3 regions of the Streptomyces sp. NPDC045678 genome follow, and region 2 is predicted to be linked to each of the others. Evidence: riboswitches for the same ligand, from Rfam matches in the RefSeq annotation. Region 2 holds a riboswitch; each other region holds the start of a gene.
The links. A riboswitch is a leader RNA that binds a small molecule or an ion and turns the genes downstream of it on or off. The one in region 2 is predicted to bind cobalamin.
Positions count from the first base shown of each region.

Region 1: another riboswitch for cobalamin. It lies ahead of AC07DO_RS04495 (ABC transporter substrate-binding protein); the one in region 2 lies ahead of AC07DO_RS00715 (ABC transporter substrate-binding protein).
Region 3: another riboswitch for cobalamin. It lies ahead of AC07DO_RS07425 (energy-coupling factor ABC transporter permease); the one in region 2 lies ahead of AC07DO_RS00715 (ABC transporter substrate-binding protein).

Region 1 is NZ_JBWKJS010000001.1:1,025,248-1,033,134, reverse strand. Features, by position in the region: gene AC07DO_RS04515 (caspase, EACC1-associated type) at 1-1,395, shown strand, start outside; gene AC07DO_RS04510 (metallophosphoesterase) at 1,371-2,156, opposite strand; gene AC07DO_RS04505 (ABC transporter ATP-binding protein) at 2,308-3,102, opposite strand; gene AC07DO_RS04500 (FecCD family ABC transporter permease) at 3,099-4,094, opposite strand; gene AC07DO_RS04495 (ABC transporter substrate-binding protein) at 4,208-5,263, opposite strand; cobalamin riboswitch at 5,330-5,516, opposite strand; gene AC07DO_RS04490 (VOC family protein) at 5,524-5,970, opposite strand; gene AC07DO_RS04485 (helix-turn-helix domain-containing protein) at 5,975-6,838, opposite strand; gene AC07DO_RS04480 (HAD family hydrolase) at 7,054-7,887, shown strand, end outside.
Region 2 is NZ_JBWKJS010000001.1:174,474-182,360, reverse strand. Features, by position in the region: gene AC07DO_RS00740 (PLP-dependent cysteine synthase family protein) at 1-446, opposite strand, end outside; gene AC07DO_RS00735 (MoaD/ThiS family protein) at 459-737, opposite strand; gene AC07DO_RS00730 (putative leader peptide) at 876-983, opposite strand; gene AC07DO_RS00725 (ABC transporter ATP-binding protein) at 1,050-1,844, opposite strand; gene AC07DO_RS00720 (FecCD family ABC transporter permease) at 1,841-2,872, opposite strand; gene AC07DO_RS00715 (ABC transporter substrate-binding protein) at 2,869-3,849, opposite strand; cobalamin riboswitch at 3,894-4,015, opposite strand; gene AC07DO_RS00710 (M67 family metallopeptidase) at 4,019-4,441, opposite strand; gene AC07DO_RS00705 (amino acid permease) at 4,571-6,052, opposite strand; gene AC07DO_RS00700 (DUF2017 domain-containing protein) at 6,425-7,027, opposite strand; gene clpS (ATP-dependent Clp protease adapter ClpS) at 7,067-7,381, opposite strand; gene AC07DO_RS00690 (nicotinate phosphoribosyltransferase) at 7,473-7,887, shown strand, end outside.
Region 3 is NZ_JBWKJS010000002.1:176,024-183,910, reverse strand. Features, by position in the region: gene AC07DO_RS07440 (tetratricopeptide repeat protein) at 1-901, shown strand, start outside; gene AC07DO_RS07435 (MMPL family transporter) at 1,297-3,516, shown strand; gene AC07DO_RS07430 (DUF3048 domain-containing protein) at 3,614-4,609, opposite strand; cobalamin riboswitch at 4,984-5,167, shown strand; gene AC07DO_RS07425 (energy-coupling factor ABC transporter permease) at 5,198-5,944, shown strand; gene AC07DO_RS07420 (energy-coupling factor ABC transporter substrate-binding protein) at 5,944-6,324, shown strand; gene cbiQ (cobalt ECF transporter T component CbiQ) at 6,331-7,080, shown strand; gene AC07DO_RS07410 (energy-coupling factor ABC transporter ATP-binding protein) at 7,077-7,887, shown strand, end outside.

The sequences.
Region 1 (7,887 bases), 850 kb from region 2:
GACGCACCCGCCCTGGAACTGGACGGCACCTACCTCCTCGCCGCCGCGGCGGAAACGGCGGTCGCGCTGGCGCCGCCGGGGGAACCGGTGACGGCCTTCACCGGTGAGTGGGCTTCCATCCTCCAAGAAGGAATCCCCGGCGAGACGGAACTCCTCACCCTGGACGCCATCTTCAGCCGTCTCCGCACCCGGCTCGTCACGAGGGAGCGGCCGGAGCCCCAGCGCCTGTGCCGCAACCAGCTCGGGCAGGTCCCCTTCATCCGGAACGCCGCCTACTCCGAGCAACGCGACCCTCGCACCGGTGCGGATGCGAGCGCGGACAGCGATCGCGCTCTCAGGGCCGACCAGGCCATCGCCGACCTCTACACCAGCCGCAGCCTGGCCGACACCTTGCAGGCCATCGCCGACGGTGTCGTCGCGTATCTCGGGTATGAGCTCGCCGCGGTCAATCTGGTGCGGCCCGACGGAGATCTGGTGGTCGCCGCCGTGGCGGGCGATCCGGCCGCCGAGGCCGCGATGACGGGCCGTGTGGCCTCTCGCACGGCATGGGATCGGCGGTTGAGCATGGGCGACGGCGGTGACTTGCTCCGGTTCATCCCGTACACCGAAGGCTGGGTGCTGGACGATGACGATGTGCCGCAGTGGCGCACGAAAGGACCCTCCCCCCGCGCGGAGCACGAGTGGCACCCGCAGGACCGCCTTCTCGCCCCGATGTACACGGCCGGCTATTTGAACGAACTCGCCGGAGTCATCTCGGTCGACATGCCGCGTGACGGGCTTCGACCCACGACCCAGAGCCGCGACCATCTGCAGAGGTACGCCTACCACGCCGGCACGGCCATAGGCATCGCCCGGCTGCGGGCCAATATGCAGCGCGCTTTGGTACGCCTCGAACGTGAACAGCAAGCACTGCGCAGCAGCGAGGAGTCGTACCGCCAGGCATTCGAGTACGCCCCCTCCGGCATCGCCCTTGCCGAGATGGGCGGCGACCGCCACGGCAGGATCCTCCGCGCCAATGACGCACTGTGCCGACTGCTCGGCCGCCCCGCCTCCGTCATGCGGCGATACTCACTGGCCGACCTCGTCCACCCGGACGACATCGGCACCCTGCTCGGCACCTCACCCCAAGGCGGCTGCGCGGAGGTCCGGTTCGCCAGGCGGGACGGCACCTACGTCCGGGTGGCGCTGCGCAGCGCCGTGGTCGCCGACGTCTCCGACGGCCCCCGCTACCAGCTCTCCCACATCGACGAGATCAGACCGAACCGAGAGCGGAATTCCGAGATCCTGCAACGTGAGGAACCGGTACTGGTCCTGCCGCGCCCGGGGCGCGCATGGTCGTGGCGCGTTCTGCAACTGTGGTCGCGTGACCGTCAGGTGTCAGAAACAGGGCGATAGTGCGTCGTCAGGCGGCCCGTGTCGTCCAGGACGTGGAACGCCACCGCCGGGGGCAGGTCGCGGTGGACGTGGTGGGTCGGGTGGGACTGGGGTTCCCAGGGGAGGCGGAGGGTCGAGACCACTCCTGGGGCCACCAGGAGGGGGCGGTTCGCGAACGTCGTCGCCGCGGGGGTGTGCGCGTGGCCCGCGAGGAACGCCGTGACGTTCGGGTGGCGTGACGTCAGGTCGGCCAGGCGGTGCTCGTCGAACTGGCGGATGCCGTCCACGTAGGGCGTGTTGAGCGGGATCGGCGGGTGGTGGAAGCCGATCAGGACGGGGCGGGTGGGCGGGGTGTCGGCGAGGAGAGCCGACAGCCAGTCCAGGGTTTCGTCCTCCAGGCGTCCGTGGTCCTCGCCGGGCACCGACGTGTCGCACAGGGCCAGGGTGAAGCGGTCCGTGGCGTGGGCGGTGTTCACCGGGGCCGTGCTCGTCGGGCCGGTCAGGGGGCCTTCGCCCAGCAGGTGTTCGCGGAACGCCGGGCGCTCGTCGTGGTTGCCCGGGCAGGTCAGCAGCGGGTGCCGGGTGGAGAGGAGCTTGCGGGCCGCCTCGTACTCGGACGGGGTCGCGTGATCGGCGATGTCGCCGGTGGCTATGACGGCGTCCAGGTCGTACGGGAGGGTGTTCAGGTACTCCATCACGGCCCGGGTGCGGTCGACGCTGCGTCCGCCGTCCGCCGGTGTGGTGTCGATGTGGGTGTCGCTCAGGTGCGCGATCACGATCATTGGTGCGGCCCGCCCTCTTCCGTTGGTGCCTCGTGCGGTGCACGGCCGGTGCCTCGTGCGGTGCACGGCCGGTGTCTCGTGCGGTGCACGGCGCACTGTTCGTCCTCGTACGCGGTCAGTCTGCGTCGTCGCGCCGACGTGGTGAAACCCTTTATCCCCGTAGGGACCGCAGGAACCGTACCGACGGGTGCCCGTCGTCCTCCCCGAGCGTCACCACCGCCCGCACCCCGTACACCTCCGCGATCAGCTTCTCCGTGATGACCTCCGTCGGCGTGCCCGACGCGTACGCCGTGCCCTCCTTGAGGATCAGCAGGTGGTCGCAGAACATCGACGCCAGGTTCAGGTCGTGCAGGGCGATCACGCTCGTGACGGGGAGTTCAGTGACCAGGGACAGCAGGTCCAGCTGGTGCTGGATGTCCAGGTGGTTGGTGGGCTCGTCGAGGAGGAGTTCGCGGGGTTCCTGGGCCAGGGCGCGGGCGATCTGGACGCGCTGGCGTTCGCCGCCGGAGAGCGTGTGCCAGGCCTGGGCGGCGCGTTCGGTGAGTCCGGTGCGTGCGAGGGCCTCGCGTACGGCGTGTTCGTCGTGGGGCGTGGGGGTCGACCAGGCGCGGCGGTGCGGGATGCGGCCGAGGCGTACGACGTCCCGTACGGTCAGCTCGACCTGCGTCGCCGCGTGCTGCTCGACCACGGCGATCCGCCGGGCCACCGCGCGGCGGCCCGTGTCGGGCAGGGTGCGGCCGTCCAGGGTGACCACCCCGGACGCCGGGGCGAGGACACCCGCGAGGATCCGCAGGAGGGTGGACTTGCCGGAGCCGTTGGGGCCGAGGAGCCCGACGGTGGCGCCCGCGGGTGGGGCGAGGCTGACGCCGTCGACGATCAGTCGGCCGCCCGCTTCCCTGCTGACGCGGTCCGCTCGCAGGCCGGAGACGGTACTCGGAGAGGTCACGTCGCCCTCCGCGTCCGGTACAGCACCGCCACGAACGCCGGTACGCCGATGAGTGAGGTCACCACGCCGACCGGGACCTCCTGCGGGTCCAGGGCCGTGCGGGCCAGCGTGTCCACCCAGACCAGGAAGACCGCTCCGGCGAGCGCCGTGACCGGGAGGAGTCTGGCGTGGCCGGAGCCGACGACCGCGCGGGCCGCGTGCGGCAGGACCAGGCCGACGAAGCCGATGGCGCCCGCCGAGCTGACCAGCGCCGCGGTGAGCAGCGCCGTCGTGCAGAGCAGGACGAGCCGGGTGCGGGCCACGCGGACGCCCAGCGCCGCCGCGGCCTCCGGGCCGAACGCGAAGGCGTCGAGCGTACGGGCATGGCCGAGGCAGATGACGAGCGCGGCCACGAGCACCGCGCCGCACAGCCACACGTCGGTCCAGCCGACGCCGCTGAGCGAGCCGAGGAGCCAGAACAGCACGCCGCGCGTCGTCTCCGCGTCGCCCGCCGTGAGGACGACGAACGACGTGAGCGCGGAGAACAGCTGCATGGCCGCGACGCCGGACAGCACGACCCGGTCCGTGGTGTCGCCGAGGGTGTGGCTCAGGAGCAGGACGAGTGCGAAGGAGCAGAGCGCGCCCGCGAAGGCGCCCGCGGAGACGGACACCGCTCCCCCGCCGACCCCGAGGACGACGACCGCGACCGCTCCCGTGGACGCCCCGGACGACACCCCGAGCACGAAGGGGTCGGCGAGCGGGTTGCGGAGCAGGGACTGTATGACCGCCCCGCAGACCGCGAGGCCCGCGCCACAGACGGCGGCGAGCACGGTGCGCGGCATCCGCAGGTTCCAGACGATGCCGTCCCTGATCGGGGTGAGCGGGCTCTCGCCCCAGCCGAGGTGCGCGGCGACGGTGGACCACACGTCGGGCACGGAGATGTCCGCGGGGCCGATGGTGACGGCCACGGAGACGGAGAGGACGAGCGCGGCCGCTCCGGCCAGCCACAGCAGCGCCTGCCGGGCGCGGGCAGAGGTGGCGGCGGTGGGTGCGGCGGAGACGGCGGCCGGGGTGTCAGGAACAGTGTCGGCGGCGGCCCCGCCCCTCGTACCGGACGACGCCTTCCTCACTTGGCCAGCCCGAACTTCCGCAGCCCCGCCGCCACTTGCTCGATCCCGTCGACCGTGCGGATCGTGGGGTTCATGGCCTGGCCGCTGAGCAGGACGTACCGCTTCTTCTTCACTGCGGTGAGGTTCTTGGTCGCCGGGTTGGTCTCCAGGAACTTGATCTTCGCCGCGGCGCTCTCCGCGGACTGCGACTTGCGGGTGAGGTCGCCGATGACGAGGACGTCGGGGTCGCGGTCGGCGACGGTCTCCCAGTTGATCTGGGGCCATTCCTCGTGGGTGTCGTCGAAGACGTTCTTCGCGCCGAGTTCGCGGGTGATGATGCCGGGGGCGCCGCAGCAGCCCGCCATGTAGGGGGCGTCGGAGTTGGCGAACCAGTACAGGAGCTTCGTGTCGGAGGCGGCGGACGCGTCGATGTCCTCGGTGGCCTTCGTGACCCTGGCCTTGAGGTCCGCGACCAGCTTCTCGCCGCGCTTCTCCACGTGGAAGACCTTCGCCAGGTCGCGCACCTCGCCGTAGACGGTGTCCATGGTGAGGGTCTTGACGCGTTTGCCGTCGCCGCCGCCGTCGTTGTCCTTGCCCGCGCAGTCGCTGGGCGAGACGTAGACGGGCACGTTGAGCTCGTCGAACTTCGCGCGGTCGGCGACGCCGCCCTTGCCGACCGTGTAGAGGAAGGAGGCGCTGACGAAGTCGGGCTCCTTGGAGAGGACCTTCTCCAGCGAGGGGTAGCGGTCGGCGAGCCGCTCGACCTTCGCGTTGTCCTTCTCCAGGTTCTTCAGGACCGGGTCGGTCCAGGTGCCGGTGCCCACCATGCGGTCGGCGAGGCCGAGCGAGAGGAGGATCTCCGTGGAGCCCTGATCGAGGGAGACGGCCCGTTGCGGCGGCGCCGCGACCTTCGCCTCCTTGCCGCAGGAGGTGACCGTGACCGGGTAGCCGCCGGCGCTTCTGTCCGCCTGGTCCGCGGACCCCGCGGTCTTGTCCGTCGATCCGCCGCCGCATGCGGTGAGTGCGAGGAGGCAGGCACAGAGGAGGGCGGGTATACGGGCTTTCGAGGACACGTGATCCCTTGGGTGTCACGGCTCATACGCGGAGCCTGGCCTGCGTCGGACCCCCGCCGCCGGGTGAGCGGCCGGAGGGCGCCAGCAGGTCTTCGGACTCGGGGATCGGCCGGGCGGGGCGCCTTCCCGGGCGTCTCGCGACACCCAGTGGCCGTGGCCCCGCCCGTCCCCCCTCACCGCTGCGCGTCAGTTCCGGATTCGCACCGGATTCCCTGGCCCAGGTGTGGGTTTGACTGGCTTGCGCAAGTTATCACGCGGTTTTACGCGCCCGGTGCGGGCCTCGGCTCGCCCCGGTAGGTGCCGAAGGACCAGCGGTTGCCCTCCGGGTCCTCGATGCCGAATTCGCGGCTTCCGTAGGGCTTGTCCTCGATCTCGCTGATGACCTTCACGCCGGCGGCGACGAGTCGGCCGTACAGGTCGTCCACGTGGTCGGTGACGACGTAGGCGCCCGCGGTGCCGGGCCGCCCGCAGGTGGCCGCGTTGGCCGGGTCGTACGAGCCGAGCATGACGCCGCCGCCCTCGGGCCAGTCGAGCTGCGCGTGGGCGACGCGGCCCTCGTCCTCGTAGACGGCGGTCCGCAGGAAGCCGACGGTGCCGACGAGGAAGTCGATCAGGGCGGGCGCGTCCTGTGCCTGGAGGCCCGGCCAGACGGCCGGGGCGGGCGTGCTGAGCTGCTGTTCTGGTGTGGTGTTCCGGTTGGTGTCCATGGCTCTACTCTTCGCCCCGGCCGTGCGCCCCGGCTTGGATATTCCGGCACTCCTCGGCCAACCAGCCGGTCGGCGCCATCCCTGTGTACTGCTGGAAGTCGCGTACGAGGTGGGAGTGGTCGTAGTACCCGGTGTCGGCCGCGACCCGGGCGAGGTCCGGTGGCGCGCCCGCCGCGACCGCGCGGGCCACCGCGGCCTTGGCGTGCTGGAAGCGCATCAGGCGGGCCGCCTGCTTGGGGGTGAGCCCCGTCTCGGCGCGGAACAGCGCGGTCAGCCTGCGCTCGCTGAGCGCGACGTGCCGGGAGAGGCCGCCGAGCGTGCCCGCGCCCCGGTGCCTGGCCAGCCACGCCCAGGCCTCCGCGACCTCCGGGCGGACGGTTCCCGCGGTGTCCTCCGCCGCGGCCGCGCGCCGCCGCAGGTACGCCGAGAGGAGGGCGAAGCGGTCCTCCCAGCGGTCCAGCTCGCACAGCCGCTCGCGGATCGCGGCGGCCGGGTCGCCGAGGACGTCCGTGCCGTCGACGACGAGCTGCCCGGTGAGTCCGGCCGCGGGCAGGCCGAGGAGCGCGCGGGCCGCGAGGGGGTGCACGGCGAGCTGGATGCCGGCCTCGTGCTCGGGCTGTACGACGTAGGCGGGGCTCTGGTGCAGGCCGCCCACGACGATGTCGGTGCGCGTCGCGTCCGCGCCGGTCGCCCGGTCCGGGGTGCTGCCGGTGGCGATGGCGCCGTCCAGGGAGAAGATCAACGTCAGGTACGGCGAGGGGAGGCCCCGGTGCAGGCCGGGCCGCTGTCCCTCGGTGCGGTAGCCGACCGCGGAGACCACCATGCCGTCGGGTCCGGGCGCGGCCCGGACGAACTCACGGGAGTCCATGGCCCCAGTATGCGCCGCCGGATGCGACCCCCGTAGCGGATCACGCGCGACCACCCGGCCCGCGCGGAACCCCTCCGCTACCCGTGTTCACCTGCCTCATGCCCTCGCGCCACGGTGACTTCGATCATGGGAAATGTCGGGGCCGCCCCCTAGCATTGCGCGCCGCTCCGGTCGGGGCGCACATCGCTCGCAGGGAACGGCAGGGACGTAGAGACATGGCAGTACGGGCCAAGAACGTACGGACAAAGAGCAAGCTGGCCGTCATCGGCACCACGGGCGCGCTGGCCGCCGCCGTGCTCGCGGGCAGCGCCCTGTGGCCGACGGACGAGGCGAGCGCCTCCGACACCTCGGCGGCCACCGCCCGCGAGCTGTCCCACTGGCCGAAGCCCGTCGCGAAGCAGCTCGGCAAGGTCATCGCGGAGAACGACCACAAGGGTGCGTACGCCGTCTTCGACGCGGACAACACGACGTACCGCAATGACCTGGAGGAGTCGCTGCTGCCCTTCCTGGAGATGAAGGGCGTCCTCACCCGCAAGACCATGGACCGGTCCTTGAAGGTCATCCCCTTCAAGGACAAGGCCGGGCACAAGGAGAGCCTGTACAGCTACTACAACCGGCTGTGCGAGGTGGACGACCAGGTCTGCTACCCCTGGGCCGCGCAGATCTTCTCCGGCTTCACGCTGAAGGAGCTCAAGGGGTACGTCGACGAGCTCCTGGCGTACGAGAAGCCGATCCCCGCCGAGTACTACGAGGCAGGCAAGCTCACGAAGACCCAGGTGAAGCCGCCGGAGTTCTCGCGCGGCATGCGGCAGCTCTACAAGACGCTGCAGGCGCACGGCATCGAGGTGTACGTGGTCAGCGCGGCCAGTGAGGACCTGGTGCGCATGGTGCTCGCGGACCCGAAGTACGGCTACGGCGTGAAGCCGCAGAACGTCATCGGTGTCTCCATGCAGCTGAAGGACCGCAAGACCGGTGAGGTCACCAGTTCCCGCAAGGAGATCGCCGAGGGCCGCTTCGGCGAGAAGGACCGCGCGAAGCTCGCCGAGCGC
Region 2 (7,887 bases):
TCGGGGTTGCCGTACTGGTAGAGCATCACCCAGTCGGGGTGCTCGGCGGCGAGTTCCTTGGCGACGCGGACGGCGGTGTTGGAGCCGCCGGCGGCCGGCGAGGAGATGATCTCGGCGCCCCACATGGTGAGCAGGTCGCGCCGCTCCTGCGAGGTGTTCTCCGGCATGACGCACACGATGCGGTAGCCCTTGAGCCTGGCCGCCATGGCGAGCGAGATGCCGGTGTTGCCCGAGGTCGGCTCCAGGATCGTGCAGCCGGGCGTCAACCGGCCGTCCTTCTCGGCCTGTTCGACCATGTGGAGGGCCGGCCGGTCCTTGATGGAGCCGGTGGGGTTGCGGTCCTCCAGCTTGGCCCAGACGCGGACGTCGTCCGAGGGGCTGAGCCGCGGCAGGCGTACGAGCGGTGTGTTGCCGACCGCGGCGAGCGGGGAGTCGTAGCGAGGCATCCGGGATCGGGCCTAGACCATGCCGCCGGCGACGGCCGGCAGGATCGTGACGCTGTCGCCGTCGGCGAGCTTGGTGGAGATGCCGTCGAGGAAGCGCACGTCCTCGTCGTTGAGGTACACGTTCACGAAGCGGCGGAGCTTGCCGTCGTCGACGATGCGCTCGGCGATGCCCGCGTGCCGCGAGTCGAGGTCGGTGAAGAGCTCGGCGAGGGTGTCACCGCTGCCCTCGACGGCCTTGGCGCCGTCGGTGTAGGTGCGGAGGATGGTCGGGATGCGGACCTCGATGGCCATGCTGAGGGCTCCTGTCGGGAGTCGAGAAGTGCGTGTGGTGGGCGCGCGGCGGCGCGGGGCTTGCGGTGTGGTGCGCCGGGCGTACGCGGGTGCGCCGTCGCGGGCCGCGGCCGTGCCGTCGGACCGCGGTGGACCGGTTCAGCGGGTACAGATGGCGCTGGCGAGGCGGCACAGGTCGACGTGCAGCCGCGCCACGAGCAGCAGGGGTGCGCTCGGCGTCTCTTCGCTCACGTCATGGGGAACCATGCGGTCATCGTATCGATTCCCGGTCCGGATCCCGGAATGTGATCTCAGCTGGTGGACGGATTCCGTTCAGGATGCGGGCGGCGGCAGATATACGACGGTCGGGGCGCCGGTCAGCGGATGTGTGCTGACCTCGGCCGTGACGCCGTACACGGTGGCGAGCAGCTCGGCGGTGAGGACGTCCTTGGGCGCTCCGGAGGCGACGAGGCGGCCGCCGTCGAGGACGTGGAGGCGGTCGCAGTAGTACGCGGCCAGGTTGAGGTCGTGGAGGGCCAGGAGGTTGGTGGTGCCGAGGTTCCGTACGAAGGAGAGGATCTCCAGCTGGTAGCGGATGTCCAGGTGGTTGGTGGGTTCGTCGAGGACGACGAGGGTGGGCTGTTGCACGAGGGCGCGGGCGACGAGGGCGCGCTGGCGTTCGCCGCCGGAGAGGGAGGGGAAGGTGCGGTCGGCCAGTTCCTCGATGCCGACCCGGGCGAGCGCCGTCGTGACGAGTTCGTCGTCGGCGGCGGTGTCCGCCTCCCAGAACCGTTTGTGCGGGGAGCGGCCCATGGCGACGACCTGCCGGACGGTGAGCTCGAACGCCGCCTGCCCGTCCTGCGGCACGGTGGCAAGGCGGCGGGCGCGGGCCTTGGGGGTCATGGTGTGCAGGTCCTCGCCGTCGAGGAGGGCGCGGCCGCCGGTGGGGCGCAGGGTGCCGTACACGCAGCGCAGCAGGGTCGTCTTGCCGCTGCCGTTGGGGCCGACGACGGCGACGGTCTCGCCGGGGTCGGCGGTGAGGTCGACGGCGTCGACGAGGAGCCGGCCGTCGACCTCGTACGAGAGGCCTTCGGTGCGCAGTCCGCCGGTGGGCGGTGCCGTGGTCATGCCGGTACTCCTTCGTTGCGTCGCCTCAGCAGCCACAGGAAGAACGGGCCGCCGGTGAGGGCGGTGAGCACGCCGACGGGGATGTCCTGCGGCGCGGCGACGGTGCGCGCGGCGAGGTCGGCGGCGACCAGGAACACGGCACCCATCAGGGCGACGACCGGGAGCAGCGCGCGGTGCGCGGCGCCGACCAGCATGCGGGCGGCGTGCGGGACCATCAGGCCGACGAAGCCGATGGCGCCGCTGTAGGCGACCAGGACGCCGGTGAGGAGCGAGGCGAGGACGAAGACGCCGACGCGGAAGCGGGCGGCGTCCAGGCCGAGGACGGTGGCGCCCTCCTCCCCCGCGAGGAGCAGGTCGAGGGGGCGGGCCATCGACATGAGGAGGGCCGTGCCGATGACGAGGGCGGCGCAGGGCAGGGCGAGCATGTCCCAGCGGGCGCTGCCGAGGCCGCCGAGCGTCCAGTACAGGACCTCCTTGAGGTGGTCGGCGCTGTCGGCGGTGACCAGGATGAGGCTGGTCAGGGCGGTCAGGATGTACGAGACGGCGACGCCGGCGAGGATCAGCCTGCCGGTGGCGAAGCCGCCGCTCCCGCCGCGTGCGAGGGCGTAGACGAGGATCAGGGAGATCAGGGCGCCCGCGAAGGATGCGGCCGGGATGGTGACGGTGGTCGACAGGGCGGCGCCGAGGCCGAACACGGAGCCGAGGACGATCGCGCAGACCGCGCCGACGGAGGCGCCCGAGGAGACGCCGAGCAGGAACGGGTCGGCGAGGGGGTTGCGGACGAGGGCCTGGAGGACGGTGCCGATGACGGCGAGGCCGGCTCCGACGGTGGCTCCGAGGATGACTCTGGGGAGTCGTACGTCCAGCACGATGGTGCGGAACGGGGAGGGGTCCGCGCGTCCCGTGAGGATCTCCAGGACGTCGGCGGTGGGGATGCGGACGGATCCGAGGGCCAGTCCCGCCATGACGGCCACGGCGAGTGCGGCGCAGAGCGTCGTCAGGACGGTGGCGTGGCGCAGCCGCTTCACAGCTGCGCCGCCAGCTTCCTCACCGCCTCGGGTGCTCGTACCCCGGTGACCATGTCCGACAGGGGCAGTACGGCGAACCGCTCGTTCTTGATGGCGGGGACGTCCCGGAGGACGGGGTCGTCGAGGAGGCGCTTCTTCTTCTGGGCGACGGTCGTGGCGCCGTAGTCGAGGATGAGGATGGTCTCGGGCTTGTTCTTCACGACGGATTCCCAGGACGCGTCGCTGAAGGACTTGTCCACGTGGGCGAAGACGTTGCGGCCGCCCGCGCGCTTGATGATGTCGTTGCCGATGCCGCGGCCGCCCGCCGTGAACGCGGTCTTGTCGCCGCTGTCGTAGACGAAGACGGAGAGGGGCTTCTTGCCCTTGGCCTTCTCGGCGGTGGCGGCGAGTTCGCGCTGTGCGCCGCTGACCCACTTGTCGGCGCGGGCGCGCACCCCGAAGGTGGAGCCGACCTCGCGGACCTCGCGGTAGACGTCGTCCATGGAGACGGGCTTCTTGGCGCAGCCCTCCACGTTGAGGCGGCTCTTGATGCCGGACTTGGCGAGGGCCTCGCGGCTGCGTCCGTCGCCCGCGAGGAAGGCGCTCGCGTAGCCGCCGTACACGAAGTCGGGGTTGGCGGCGAGCAGCTTCTCGTAGGAGGGGTACTCCTTGGCGACGACGGGCACGGAGTCGTACGCCTTCTCATACTTGGGCAGGACCTTGTCGTCGAGGTAGGCCGTGCCGGCGAGGTGGTCCTTGAGGCCGAGTTCCAGCATCACTTCGGTGGTGTGCTGGTTCATGGTGACGGCGCGTTTCGGGGGTGCGTCGTACGTCGTCCTCACACCGCAGTTGGTGACGGTGTACGGGAATCCGGCGGCCTTGGCGGCGGTCCTGCCGTCACCGCCCCCGTCCGACGAGGAGGACGAGGAGCACGCGGCGAGCGGGACGAGCAGGGCCGCGGCGGCGAGCGCGCGTATGCCGGTGTGACGGCGGGACATGGCTGAACTGCCTCCTCCAGGGGATTTCCGCGTCCCCCGCGTTGCGTGGAGAGGGGCGGCAGGTCAGTTCCTGACTCCCCCGGCCCCGGTGTCGGGGTGGGGTCACAGTGGCGGGACCGTGCCGGGTTCGCACCGGCTTCCTGGGTCCTGCCGCCCTCATGAGTAAAGCTCAGTATGCCTCGACGACCTTTACCTCTTCTTCGGTGACCTCGCCGTTCACGATCCGGTAGGAGCGGAACTGGAAGGGGCCCGCGTCGTCGGTGTCCGCCGTGGAGACCAGGACGTAGTGCGCGTCGGGCTCGTTGGCGTAGGTGATGTCGGTGCGCGAGGGGTACGCCTCGGTCGCGGTGTGCGAGTGGTAGACGATCACCGGCTCCTCGTCGCGGTCGTCCATCTCGCGGTAGAGCTTGAGCAGGTCACCCGAGTCGAACTCGTAGAACGTGGGCGACCGGGCGGCGTTCAGCATCGGGATGAACCGCTCGGGGCGCCCGGTGCCCTCCGGGCCCGCGACCACGCCGCACGCCTCGTCGGGGTGGTCCTGGCGCGCGTGCGCGACGATCTGGTCGTGGAGGGCCTGGGTGATGGTCAGCATGGCAGTCAGGATAAGCAGAGGGGCCCGCGCGTACCGAAGTGTGGTACGCGCGGGCCCGAATGCTGGACGGGGGCCTTGGGGAGCCCCGGTCCTCGGAGACGGAGTGGTCAGTCCCGGGAGACGGAGTCGTCAGTCCTTCTCGACGGAGTCGGACACGCCGACCTTCCGCTTGGTGAACGCCGCGGCCTGCGGGTTGCGGCTCTTGAGCACCAGGTACGACACGGTCAGGATCGCGGCCCAGACCGGGGCGGCGTACAGGGAGATCCGCGCGTCCTTGTCGATGCCCATCATCACGATGACCATGCCGATGAAGAGCAGGGCGAACCAGCTGGTGTACGGGGCGCCCGGGGCGCGGAAGGTGGACTGCGGCAGCTCGCCGCGGTCGGCCTTGCGGCGGTAGCGGATCTGGCAGGCCAGGATCATGATCCAGGCCCACATGCCGGAGATGGTCGCGAAGGAGACGACGTAGTTGAACGCCTCGCCCGGCCACTGGTAGTTGATCCAGACGCCGACCAGCATGAACGCGGCGGAGGCCGTGGTGCCGATCAGCGGCAGGCCGTTCTTCGTGAGCTTGGTGAAGAACTTGGGGCCCTGGCCGTTGAGCGCGAGGTCGCGCAGCATGCGGCCGGTGGAGTACATGCCGGAGTTGCAGGAGGAGAGCGCGGCGGTGAGGACCACGAAGTTCACGATCGCGGCGCCGACGCCGAGGCCCATCTCCTCGAAGGCCGCGACGAACGGGGAGACGCCGGGCTTGAAGGAGGTCCACGGGACGACCGAGAGGATCATGATGAGCGCGCCGACGTAGAAGACGGCGATGCGCCACGGCACGGTGTTGATGGCCTTGGGCAGGACGGTCTTCGGATCCTTGGACTCGCCCGCGGTGACGCCGACCAGCTCGACGGCGAGGAAGGCGAACATCACGATCTGCAGGGTCATCAGCGTGGAGCCGATGCCGTTGGGGAAGAAGCCGCCCTGGTTCCAGAGGTGGGCCACGGTGGCGGTGTCACCGGCGTCGGAGAAGCCGATGGTGAGGATGCCGACGCAGATCAGGATCATGCCGATGATGGCGGTGACCTTGACCATCGAGAACCAGAACTCGAGCTCGCCGAAGAGCTTCACGGAGATGAGGTTCGCGCCGTACAGGATGACGGTGAAGACCAGCGCGTAGGCCCATTGCGGGAACGAGTCGTGGGTCCAGTACTGCATGTACTGGGCGGCCGCGGTGACTTCGGTGATGCCGGTGACGACCCAGAAGAGCCAGTACGTCCAGCCGGTCACGAATCCGAAGAACGGGCCCATGAACTCGCGTGCGTACTCCGAGAAGGAGCCGGACACGGGCCGGTACATGAGGAGCTCGCCGAGCGCCCGCATGATGAAGAAGATGACGAGGCCCGCGATGGCGTACGCCAGGATGAGGCTCGGTCCGGCCTTGTGGATGGCCTTGCCCGCGCCGAGGAACAGGCCGGTGCCGATGGCACCGCCGATCGCGATCATCTGGATCTGCCGGGCTCCGAGCCCGCGCTGGTATCCCTCGCCCTCGCCGGACGAGCCGTGCACGACCCCATTGCCGTCGTGCCCGTCGTGGTGCTCTTCGACCTGCACTGAGGTCATGGTGACGCCTTTCTCCATGCTGATCCGCGCCCGCTCATCTGCGTTGTGGCTGCGGATCAGGTCCTGATCCCCCCGGATATGGATGGAGTGCTACCGGCGGTCTGCCGGCTGAAGCGCCCTCGGTGACATGGGTGGCGTCACCGAGTGGTCGTGAAGATTTATCACGGTGGCAACAGTGAGGGAATGAGCCACCTGTGGCGCAGACCACAGGAAGAAGCGGACAAAGAACCCTTGACAGAGCAAATGCGGGCAATGGCGTGACGGGATCGTTATCCGGATTTGAGGCTCCGCTGAGCGAACAGCGCTCCGGGCCCGCAAAACCTGTCCACTACAACAAATTTTGCTGCATTCCGCATGAACTTCTGCCCGGAATCAGTCCAGCAACGTCCCGACCAGCGTCTCCTGCAGTCCGCCGAGCCAGAGGTAGGCCATCACCATCGGCTTGCGGGGGTCGGAGTCCGGCAGCCGGTAGAGCAGATCGGCGTCGTCCTCGTCGCTCACCTCGAGGCGCGTGCCGATCGCGAGCCGGAGGTCATTGAGGGCCGCCAGCCACCGCTGGGACTCCTCGACCGACAGTTTCAGGACAGCTCCGCCCTCGTCCGACGCCGTCATCGAGTCGAGCGAGCGGATGACGGCCAGGGCGTCGTCACGCTTCTTGGCCCGCAGGTCGTTCTCCGTGAAGCGCCGGAATTCCGCCGAATACGCCCGCAGCTCGTCCGCGTCGCTCGCGCCGTTCTCGCTCCCCGGGCCGCCGTACGCGTCGGGCAGCAGACGCCGCATCACCGGATCGGCGGGCGGCTCGCTCGGCCCGTCGGCGAAGAGCTCCGCGAGCGGGTCGTCGGAGACCTCGCCACCGGGACCCGGACCGATCAGCTCCAGGAGCTGCACGGCGAGGGAGCGGATGATCGAGATCTCGACCTCGTCGAGCGCGACGGCGGCGCCGCCGCCCGGGATCGCTTCGAATTGTCCTGGCATCAGATGCGTCGCTACTTCCGGTCCGCTGCTTCGGGTCCGCTACTTGCGGTCCTGCTGGAGAGTGGCCCACAGCCCGTATCCGTGCATGGCCTGTACGTCACGCTCCATCTCCTCGCGGCTGCCGGTGGAGACGACCGCACGGCCCTTCTGGTGGACGTCCATCATCAGCTTCGTGGCCTTCTCCTTCGAGTACCCGAAGTAGGACTGGAACACATACGTCACGTAACTCATCAAATTGACCGGGTCGTTGTGCACGAGGGTGATCCAGGGGACGTCCGACTCGGGGACGACGAGCGCCTCTTCGTCCGATTCCGGGCGGGTGATCTCTGCGGGAGCCGTACTCACCTGCCCCATGCTGCCACTCCGAAGGGGCCCTCGCACAAACGGCCTCCCGCGCGTCCACAGAAATCGTCAGAGTGACGAGATTGGGGGTAGCATCCTTCACATGAACACAGCGGACCTTGGCCTGCCGGTGGATGTTCCGTCGACAGCGCTCTTCACGGACCAGTACGAGCTGACGATGCTGCAGGCCGCGCTGCGGGCCGGCACCGGCGACCGGCGCTCCGTCTTCGAGGTCTTCACCCGCAGACTCCCCGAGGGGCGGCGCTACGGAGTGGTGGCCGGAACCGGCCGGGTCCTGGACGCCGTGGAGAACTTCCGCTTCGACGCAGGCGTCCTCGGTTTCCTGCGCGAGCGGAACATCGTCGACGAGGCGACCCTCGAATGGCTCTCCGGGTACCGCTTCAGCGGCGACATCTGGGGCTACCCCGAGGGCGAGGTCTACTTCCCCGGCTCGCCGATCCTGCGGGTCGAGGGCTCCTTCGCGGAGTGCGTGCTCCTGGAGACGGTGATCCTCTCCA
Region 3 (7,887 bases), on a different contig from region 2:
CGAGGAGTCGGGCCACTACGAGCAGGCCCGGGAGATCGGCCTCGACGCCGTCGAACGCCGGCCGCACGACGTCTGGGGCATCCACGCCGTGGTGCACACCTACGAGATGCAGGGCCGGTTCGCCGACGGCATCCGCTACCTGGACGCCCGCACCGCGGACTGGGCGACCGGCAACTACCTCAACGTGCACAACTGGTGGCACTACTGCCTCTACGCCTTGGAGGCCGGCGACATCACGCGCGTCCTGGAGATCTACGACGCCGTTCTGCACCACGCGGAGTCGACGGGCGCGGCGATGGAACTCCTGGACGCCGCGGCCCTGTTGTGGCGGCTGCGGCTGGCCGGGCAGGACGCGGGGGACCGGTGGGGGCAGCTCGCCGACGCCTGGGCCGCCCGTCGCGACGGCCCGTACTACGCCTTCAACGACGTGCACGCCGTGATGGCGTACGTCGGCGCGGGCCGCACCGCCGACGCCGAACGCCTGGTGCGCGCACGTGAGCGGTACGTGGCGTGCAGCGGCTCCGGCGTGTCCAACCACGCCATGACCGCGGACATCGGGCTGCCCGTGTGCCGCGCGCTGATCGCGTACGGGGAGCACCACTACGACCGGGCCGTGGAGCTCCTGCTCCCCGTACGGCACCGCCTGGGGGAGTACGGAGGAAGTCATGCCCAGCGCGACGCCGTGCACAAGACGCTCCTTGAGGCCGCCCTGCGCGCCGACCTTCACGCGCTGTCCCGCACCCTGCTGAGCGAGCGCACCAACCTGCGCCCGGTCTGCCCGTACAACTGGCTGGCCCAGGCCCGACTGGCCGACGCGCTGGGGGAGGACGCACGGGCCGCGGTGGCCCGCGCCAGGGCGGACGAGCAGGCGGCCGACGGCGCGGCGGCCCTCAAGCGCTGACGCACGGACGGCTTCGGGAGGCCATAACAGTGAAATCCAGCCATCGGCTGTATCTTTCGCCTCGCGGCACAAATGTGTGTGTAGTGCAGGTATGCGGGCCGAGCTGCGGCGCGGCACAAGGGGAGTCGCATATTCCGCGCCAATGGTGAAGAAACCGTTGACACGTGACTGCACCCTGTGGCCTAGAAAGCGAGATGCCCTCTCCTCCCAGGGGATGACACATCGCACGACGCAGTACAGCGACCGTGGGTCGATAGTCCGGCTCGCAGGCGGACTTGCTCACGTCAAAGGGCGGTGAAGATTGAGGGGAAATCCTGCTGGACCCCCCTGACGTGTCGATCGCATCGGCAGAGGGTCGTCCGCGCCTGCCGAACCCGACGGGAGTCCCCTTCGCCGTGGCTACGTTCCTGTACAAACTAGGCCGCCTCGCCTTCCGGCGGCGCCGCTACGTGGCCCTGCTGTGGGTCGTGGCGCTCGCGGGCGCCATCTTCGCCTCCTCGGCGGCTCCCGCTCCGCCCGAAGACTCCTTCTCCATGCCGGGAACGGAGTCGCAGAAGGCCTTCGACCGTCTCGAGGAGCGCTTCCCCGACGCCAGCGCCGACGGAGCGAGCGCCCGCGTCGTGATCCGCGCCCCCAAGGGCGAGAAGCTCACCGAGGGGCAGCAGAAGAGCGAGGTCGGCCGGCTGGTCGACACCATAGGCAAGGGCCCGCAGGTGTCGAGCGTCGACGACCCCTTCAAGGCCGACGCCGTCAGCAAGGACGGCACCACCGCCTACGCCTCGGTCACCTACAAGGTCACCGCCTCCGAGCTCACCGACGAGGCCAGGGACGCGCTGACCAAGGCGACCGACAAGACGCGTGACGCGGGCTTCACGGTCGAGACCGGCGGTGACGCCGTCATGGCCGAGCAGGAGATGGGCGGCAGCGCCGAACTCATCGGCATCGCCATCTCCGCGGTCGTCCTGATCCTGACCTTCGGTTCGCTGGTCGCCGCGGGCATGCCGCTCCTGACCGCGATCATCGGCGTCGGCATCGGCATCTCCGGCATCGCGGCGCTCGGCAGCACCCTCGACCTCTCCGCCACGACCTCCACGCTCGCGATGATGATCGGCCTCGCCGTCGGCATCGACTACGCCCTCTTCATCGTCTCCCGCTACCGAGCGGAGATAGCCGAGGGCCGCGAACCGGAGGAAGCCGCGGGCCGGGCCACCGGAACCGCCGGATCCGCCGTCGTGTTCGCCGGCCTCACCGTGGTCGTCGCCCTCTCGGGCCTCTCGATCGTCAACATCCCGATCCTCACCAAGATGGGTCTGGCCGCCGCGGCCACCGTCGTGATCGCCGTCCTCATCGCGCTCACCATGATCCCCGCGCTGCTCGGCTTCGCGGGCCGCAAGGTGCTGCGCCGCAAGGACCGCAAGAAGTCCGCGAGCGAGCTCGCCGACCCGAACGCGAAGCCGAAGCTCGGCACCCGCTGGGCGCGCTTCGTCCTGCGCCACCCGCTCTCCGTGCTCCTGGTCGCCGTCCTCGGCCTCGGCGCCGTGGCCGTGCCCGCCGCCAGCCTGGAACTCGGCCTGCCCGACGAGGGCTCGTCCGCGCCGGACACCACCCAGCGCAAGGCGTACGACATGCTGTCCCAGTCCTTCGGCGCCGGCTTCAACGGCCCGCTGATGGTCACGGTCAGCAAGGACGCCGACGTCGCGGGCGCCGCCAAGACCGTCGGCGACTCGATCGCCAAGATCGACGGCGTGGCCGCCGTGACGCCCGCCCAGCCCAACAAGGCCGGCGACACCGCGATCCTGAACGTCATCCCCAAGACGGGCCCGAGCGACCACGACACCGAGGAACTGGTCAAGTCGATCCGCTCGACCGCCGACGGAATCGGCGCCGACACCGGCTCCGAGATCCTGGTCACCGGCCAGACCGCGATGACCATCGACTTCTCGCAGACGCTCGACGACGCACTCCTGCCCTACCTCGGCCTGGTCGTCGGACTCGCCTTCCTGCTCCTGATGCTGGTGTTCCGCTCCGTCCTGGTCCCGCTCAAGGCGGCCCTCGGCTTCCTGCTCTCGGTGGCCGCCGCGCTCGGCGCCGTGGTCGCGGTCTTCCAGTGGGGCTGGTTCGCCGACATCGTGGGCGTCGACCAGCCGGGCCCGATCATGAGCATGATGCCGATCTTCATGATCGGTGTGGTCTTCGGCCTGGCGATGGACTACGAGGTCTTCCTCGTGACCCGCATGCGCGAGGCCTACGTCCACGGGGCGCGCGCCGGCGAGTCGGTCGTGACCGGCTTCACCCACGGCGGACGGGTCGTGGCCGCGGCCGCGATCATCATGATCAGCGTCTTCTCCGGCTTCATCATGGAGAACGACGACATGATCAAGATGATGGGCTTCGGCCTGGCCATCGCCGTCCTCTTCGACGCCTTCGTCGTCCGCATGGCGATCGTGCCCGCCGTCCTCGCCCTGCTCGGCAAGTCCGCCTGGTGGCTGCCGCGCTGGCTGGACAAGGCGCTGCCGAACGTGGACGTGGAGGGCGAGAAGCTCCACAAGAACCTCGGTGACACCGGGGCGCCCGAGGCCGAGACGGACCGGGAACTGGCCCCCGTCGGCCGCTGACACACCGCGGTCCTCACTGAGCGGGCCGGCCGGGACACCCCACAAGTGGGGGAGTGCCCCGACCGGCCCGCTCGGTCGTTCCCGGGGGCACGGGCTCTCAGCGGCGGTCCGCGTAGACCATCCAGACCTGGCCGGGGGCGAAGGGCATCGGCTCGCCGCTCGGCCGGGTGAACGTGGTGCCGCCGGTGGCCGTGGGGCGCTCCCAGCGCGTCGCGTACCGCTTGCCGTCGCGCAGCACCGTCGCCTTGCCGCGGCCGACCGTCTCGATGTACGGCGTCACCGCTCCGTTGACGTCCTTGAAGCGCGACGGGCGCATGTTCACGTACTGGATCACGATGGTGCGGGCGCCGAGCTGCTGCCCCGACGTGCTGCGGGCCGGGGCGCCGTCGAAGGACGCGAGCCAGCGGCCCTGCCGCGGCGACCAGCGGAAGGTGTGGCTGGTGGAGGCGTACCTGACGGTCCGCGCGGCGGTGCGGGCACCGCCCGCCGGAGCCGGGCCGAAGCGGAAGCCGATGTCGCCGGGGCGATCGGCCCGCGGCGCCGAACGCAGCAGGGCCTTCGGGCGGACGAAGAGGTTGTGCGGGGCGGGACGCCCGCTGTGGCGGAAGTACGCGCCGGGCACACGGCCGTGCGAGCGCGCGTAGAGCGGTGACTTCCGCAGCACCTTCTGCAGGGCGCTGCGCACCCCGGAGTAGGCGAGGGCGGGCCGCCCGAACTGGCGCAGGAGCTCGATGTCCGACTCGCGCGCACTGCGCACCGGCCCGACGGCCTTCGGGAGTTTGCTGGAGTACACGCCCATCAGGCGGCTCATACCGCCCTCGACCTTCTCCACGTAGACGATGTCCGCCCGGTCGAGACCGGTGTGCGGCCGGGCGCGGCGCGCGTTGTCGAACTTCACGGCGAGGACCGGGTTCTGTCGTGCCGACTGCCCGGTGAAGGGCGAGGTGATCCGGGGCGCCGGGGCGTCCTCCGGGGAGGGGGCGCTCGCGTACGAGGGGGCTCCCACGGTGAGCGAGGCCGTGGCGAACAGCGCGAGCACTTTCGCGCCGACGCGAGTGCTGCGGGTGGCCCGGACTCTCGATGCTGCCTTCAAGGCGTCTCCATTCGTGGCGGGGCGGCAGCCGCAGATGTACCTCCCGCGCCGGTACGGTCAATCACGCCTGGGCCATCCACCGGCGCCCCGTCACTCTTTCCGGGGGACGGCCCGCGTGGCGCCGCGCAGAACGGCACCGCGGACGTGCCGGGCCCCGCGTCGGAGGAATCACGGGCATGGCAGCGCTGAGCGCGGCCCTCCCCGTCGAAGCCGCCCCCGCCGCCGGACACCGGGGCCCGACCCGCGTGCCACGCGGCGTCCGCCCCGCGCCAGAGCCGGCACAGCCGTTGAACAGGAGCGCACGCGGCGGTATGCGCGCTCGCGCGTGCCACCACCGCGACCGGCGCGCAAGTTGTCAGCACGTCTGATGCGCACTAATGTCACCACGCCTTGGTGAACGGGAAATCCGGTGTGATGCCGGTGCGGCCCTCGCCACTGTGATCGGGAAGTCCGGCTCCAGCCCTCGCGGCAGCCACTGGGTACGCACGTACCCGGGAAGGCGGAGTCCGGTCGGTACGACCCGTCAGCCAGGAGACCGGCCAAGGCGCGTTGTCCATCCACGAGGTGCTGGAGAGGGTCTGCCGAGCCATGCACATAGCCGAGGGTTTCCTCCCGCCGGCGCACGCGATCGCCTGGGGCGTAGCGTCCGCGCCGTTCGTCGTCCACGGAGTCCGCTCCCTGACCCGTGAAGTCAAGGAACACCCGGAGAGCACGCTGCTCCTCGGCGCGTCCGGGGCCTTCACTTTCGTCCTTTCCGCCCTGAAGATCCCTTCCGTGACGGGCAGTTGCTCGCACCCCACGGGGACCGGGCTCGGAGCGATCCTGTTCCGCCCACCGATCATGACGGTGCTCGGAACCATCACCCTGCTCTTCCAGGCGCTGCTGCTCGCCCACGGCGGGCTCACCACCCTGGGCGCCAACGTCTTCTCCATGGCGATCGTCGGGCCCTGGGCGGGATACGCCGTCTACCGGCTCCTCAAGCGGTACGACGTGCCGCTCATGGTCGCCGTCTTCTTCGGCGCGTTCGTCGCCGACCTGTCCACGTACTGCGTCACCAGCGTCCAGCTGGCTCTGGCGTTCCCCGACCCCAGCAGCGGCTTCCTGGGGGCCCTCGGCAAGTTCGGTGGCATCTTCGCCGTCACGCAGATCCCGCTGGCGGTCAGCGAAGGCCTGCTCACCGTCCTGGTGATGCGGCTGCTCGTGCAGTCGAGCAAGGGCGAACTCACCCGGCTGGGCGTGCTGTTGCAGCGCAAGCAGACGTCCGCGAAGACCGCGACGACCGCGAAGACCGCGACGACGGAGCCGACCGAGACGCAGACGGGGGCCAGTGCCTGATGAGCCGTAACGCGAAGATCAACACTCTGCTGCTCCTGATCGTCGCCGCACTCGCCGTGCTGCCGATCGCGCTCGGACTCGGCGACGACGAGGAGGAGCCGTTCACCGGCGCCGACGCCCAGGCGGAGACGGCGATCACCGAGATCGAGCCGGACTACGAGCCGTGGTTCTCACCGCTGTACGAACCTCCCTCCGGCGAGGTCGAGTCGGCGCTCTTCGCCCTCCAGGCGGCCCTCGGCGCGGGCGTCCTCGCCTACTACTTCGGGCTCCGCAAGGGCCGTAGGCAGGGCGCGGAACAGGCGCGCGCGGAGCGGCGTGGCGAGCCCTCCGGGGACCCGGCCGACGCGGACGGCGGCCGGGCCGAGACCGAGCAGGTCTGACCCGGCGTGCTGCCCATCGACGCGGCGGCGCACAGCAGTCGCTGGCGCCGCCGTCACCCCGTGGACAAGGCCGTGCTCGGACTCGGCCTCACCGTTCTCGCCATCTCGCTGCCGCCCTGGCCGGGCGCCGCCCTGGTCCTGGCCGCCGCACTCGTCCTGCTGCTCGGCCCCGCGGGCGTGCCGCCCCGCAAACTGTGGCGCGCCTACCGTGTGCCGCTCGGCTTCTGCGTCACCGGCGCCCTCACCCTGCTCGTCCAAGTGGGCGGCCCCGACGGGTTCGTGACGTTCGCCGAGGACGGCCCTGCGCGTGCGGGAGGACTGATGCTGCGGACCTCCGCGGCCTCGCTCGGCGTGCTCCTGTTCGCGTTCACCACACCGATGTCGGACCTGCTGCCCCGCCTCGTGAAGGCGGGCGTGCCCGCGCCGGTCGTGGACGTGGCACTCGTCACGTACCGGATGAGTTTCCTGCTCCTGGACTCCATGAGCCGCATCCGGCAGGCGCAGGCCGCGCGTCTCGGCCACACCACCCGCGCCGCGACGTGGCGTTCCCTCGCGGGTCTCGGCGCCACCGCGTTCGTGCGCGCCTTCGACCGGGCGAGCCGCCTCCAGGCCGGCCTGGCAGGACGGGGCTACGACGGCACCCTGCGCGTGCTCGTGCCCGAGGCCCGCATCTCGCGCCCGTTCATCGCGGCGGGCGCGGTCCTTCTCGTGGGCCTGGTGGCCCTCACCCTCGTACTGGAAAGGTTCCTCCCATGAGCGAGCCGAGGGCTCTGCGCGAGCCGGACGCTCCCGCAGGACCGCACACGTCCGTGGTCGCCCTGCGCGCGGCGGCGTACGCGTACGAGGACGGGCCCACCGTCCTCAGCGGCCTGGACTTCGACATCGTCGACGGACGCGCGCTCGCGCTGCTCGGGCGCAACGGCAGCGGCAAGACCACCCTCATGCGCCTGCTCAGCGGCGGACTGCGGCCCGCCGAGGGGAGTCTGACCCTTGAGGGGACCCCGGTCACGTACGACCGCAAGGGCCTGACCCGGCTGCGCACCACCGTGCAGCTGGTCGTCCAGGACCCGGACGACCAGCTGTTCGCCGCATCGGTCGAGCAGGACGTGTCGTTCGGCCCCCTCAACCTCGGCCTGCCCGACCCCGAGGTCCGATCCCGGGTCGCCGAAGCGCTCGCCGCCCTCGACATCACCCCGCTCGCCGACCGGCCCACCCACCTGCTCTCCTACGGCCAGCGGAAGCGGACCGCCATCGCCGGCGCCGTCGCGATGCGCCCCCGTGTCCTCATCCTCGACGAGCCGACCGCCGGACTCGACCCCGACGGCCAGGAACGTCTCCTCGACACCCTGCAAGGGCTGCGGGACGCGGGCACGACGGTGGTCATGGCGACCCACGACGTCGACCTGGCCCTGCGCTGGGCGGACGACGCGGCGCTGCTCACTCCCTCCGGCGTACGGACGGGACCGGCCGCGGAGATGCTGGCCCGACGCGACCTCCTCGTACAGGCCGGCCTGCACCTTCCGTGGGGCATCGCGGTCGGCGAACTGCTGCGCGCCCACGGCC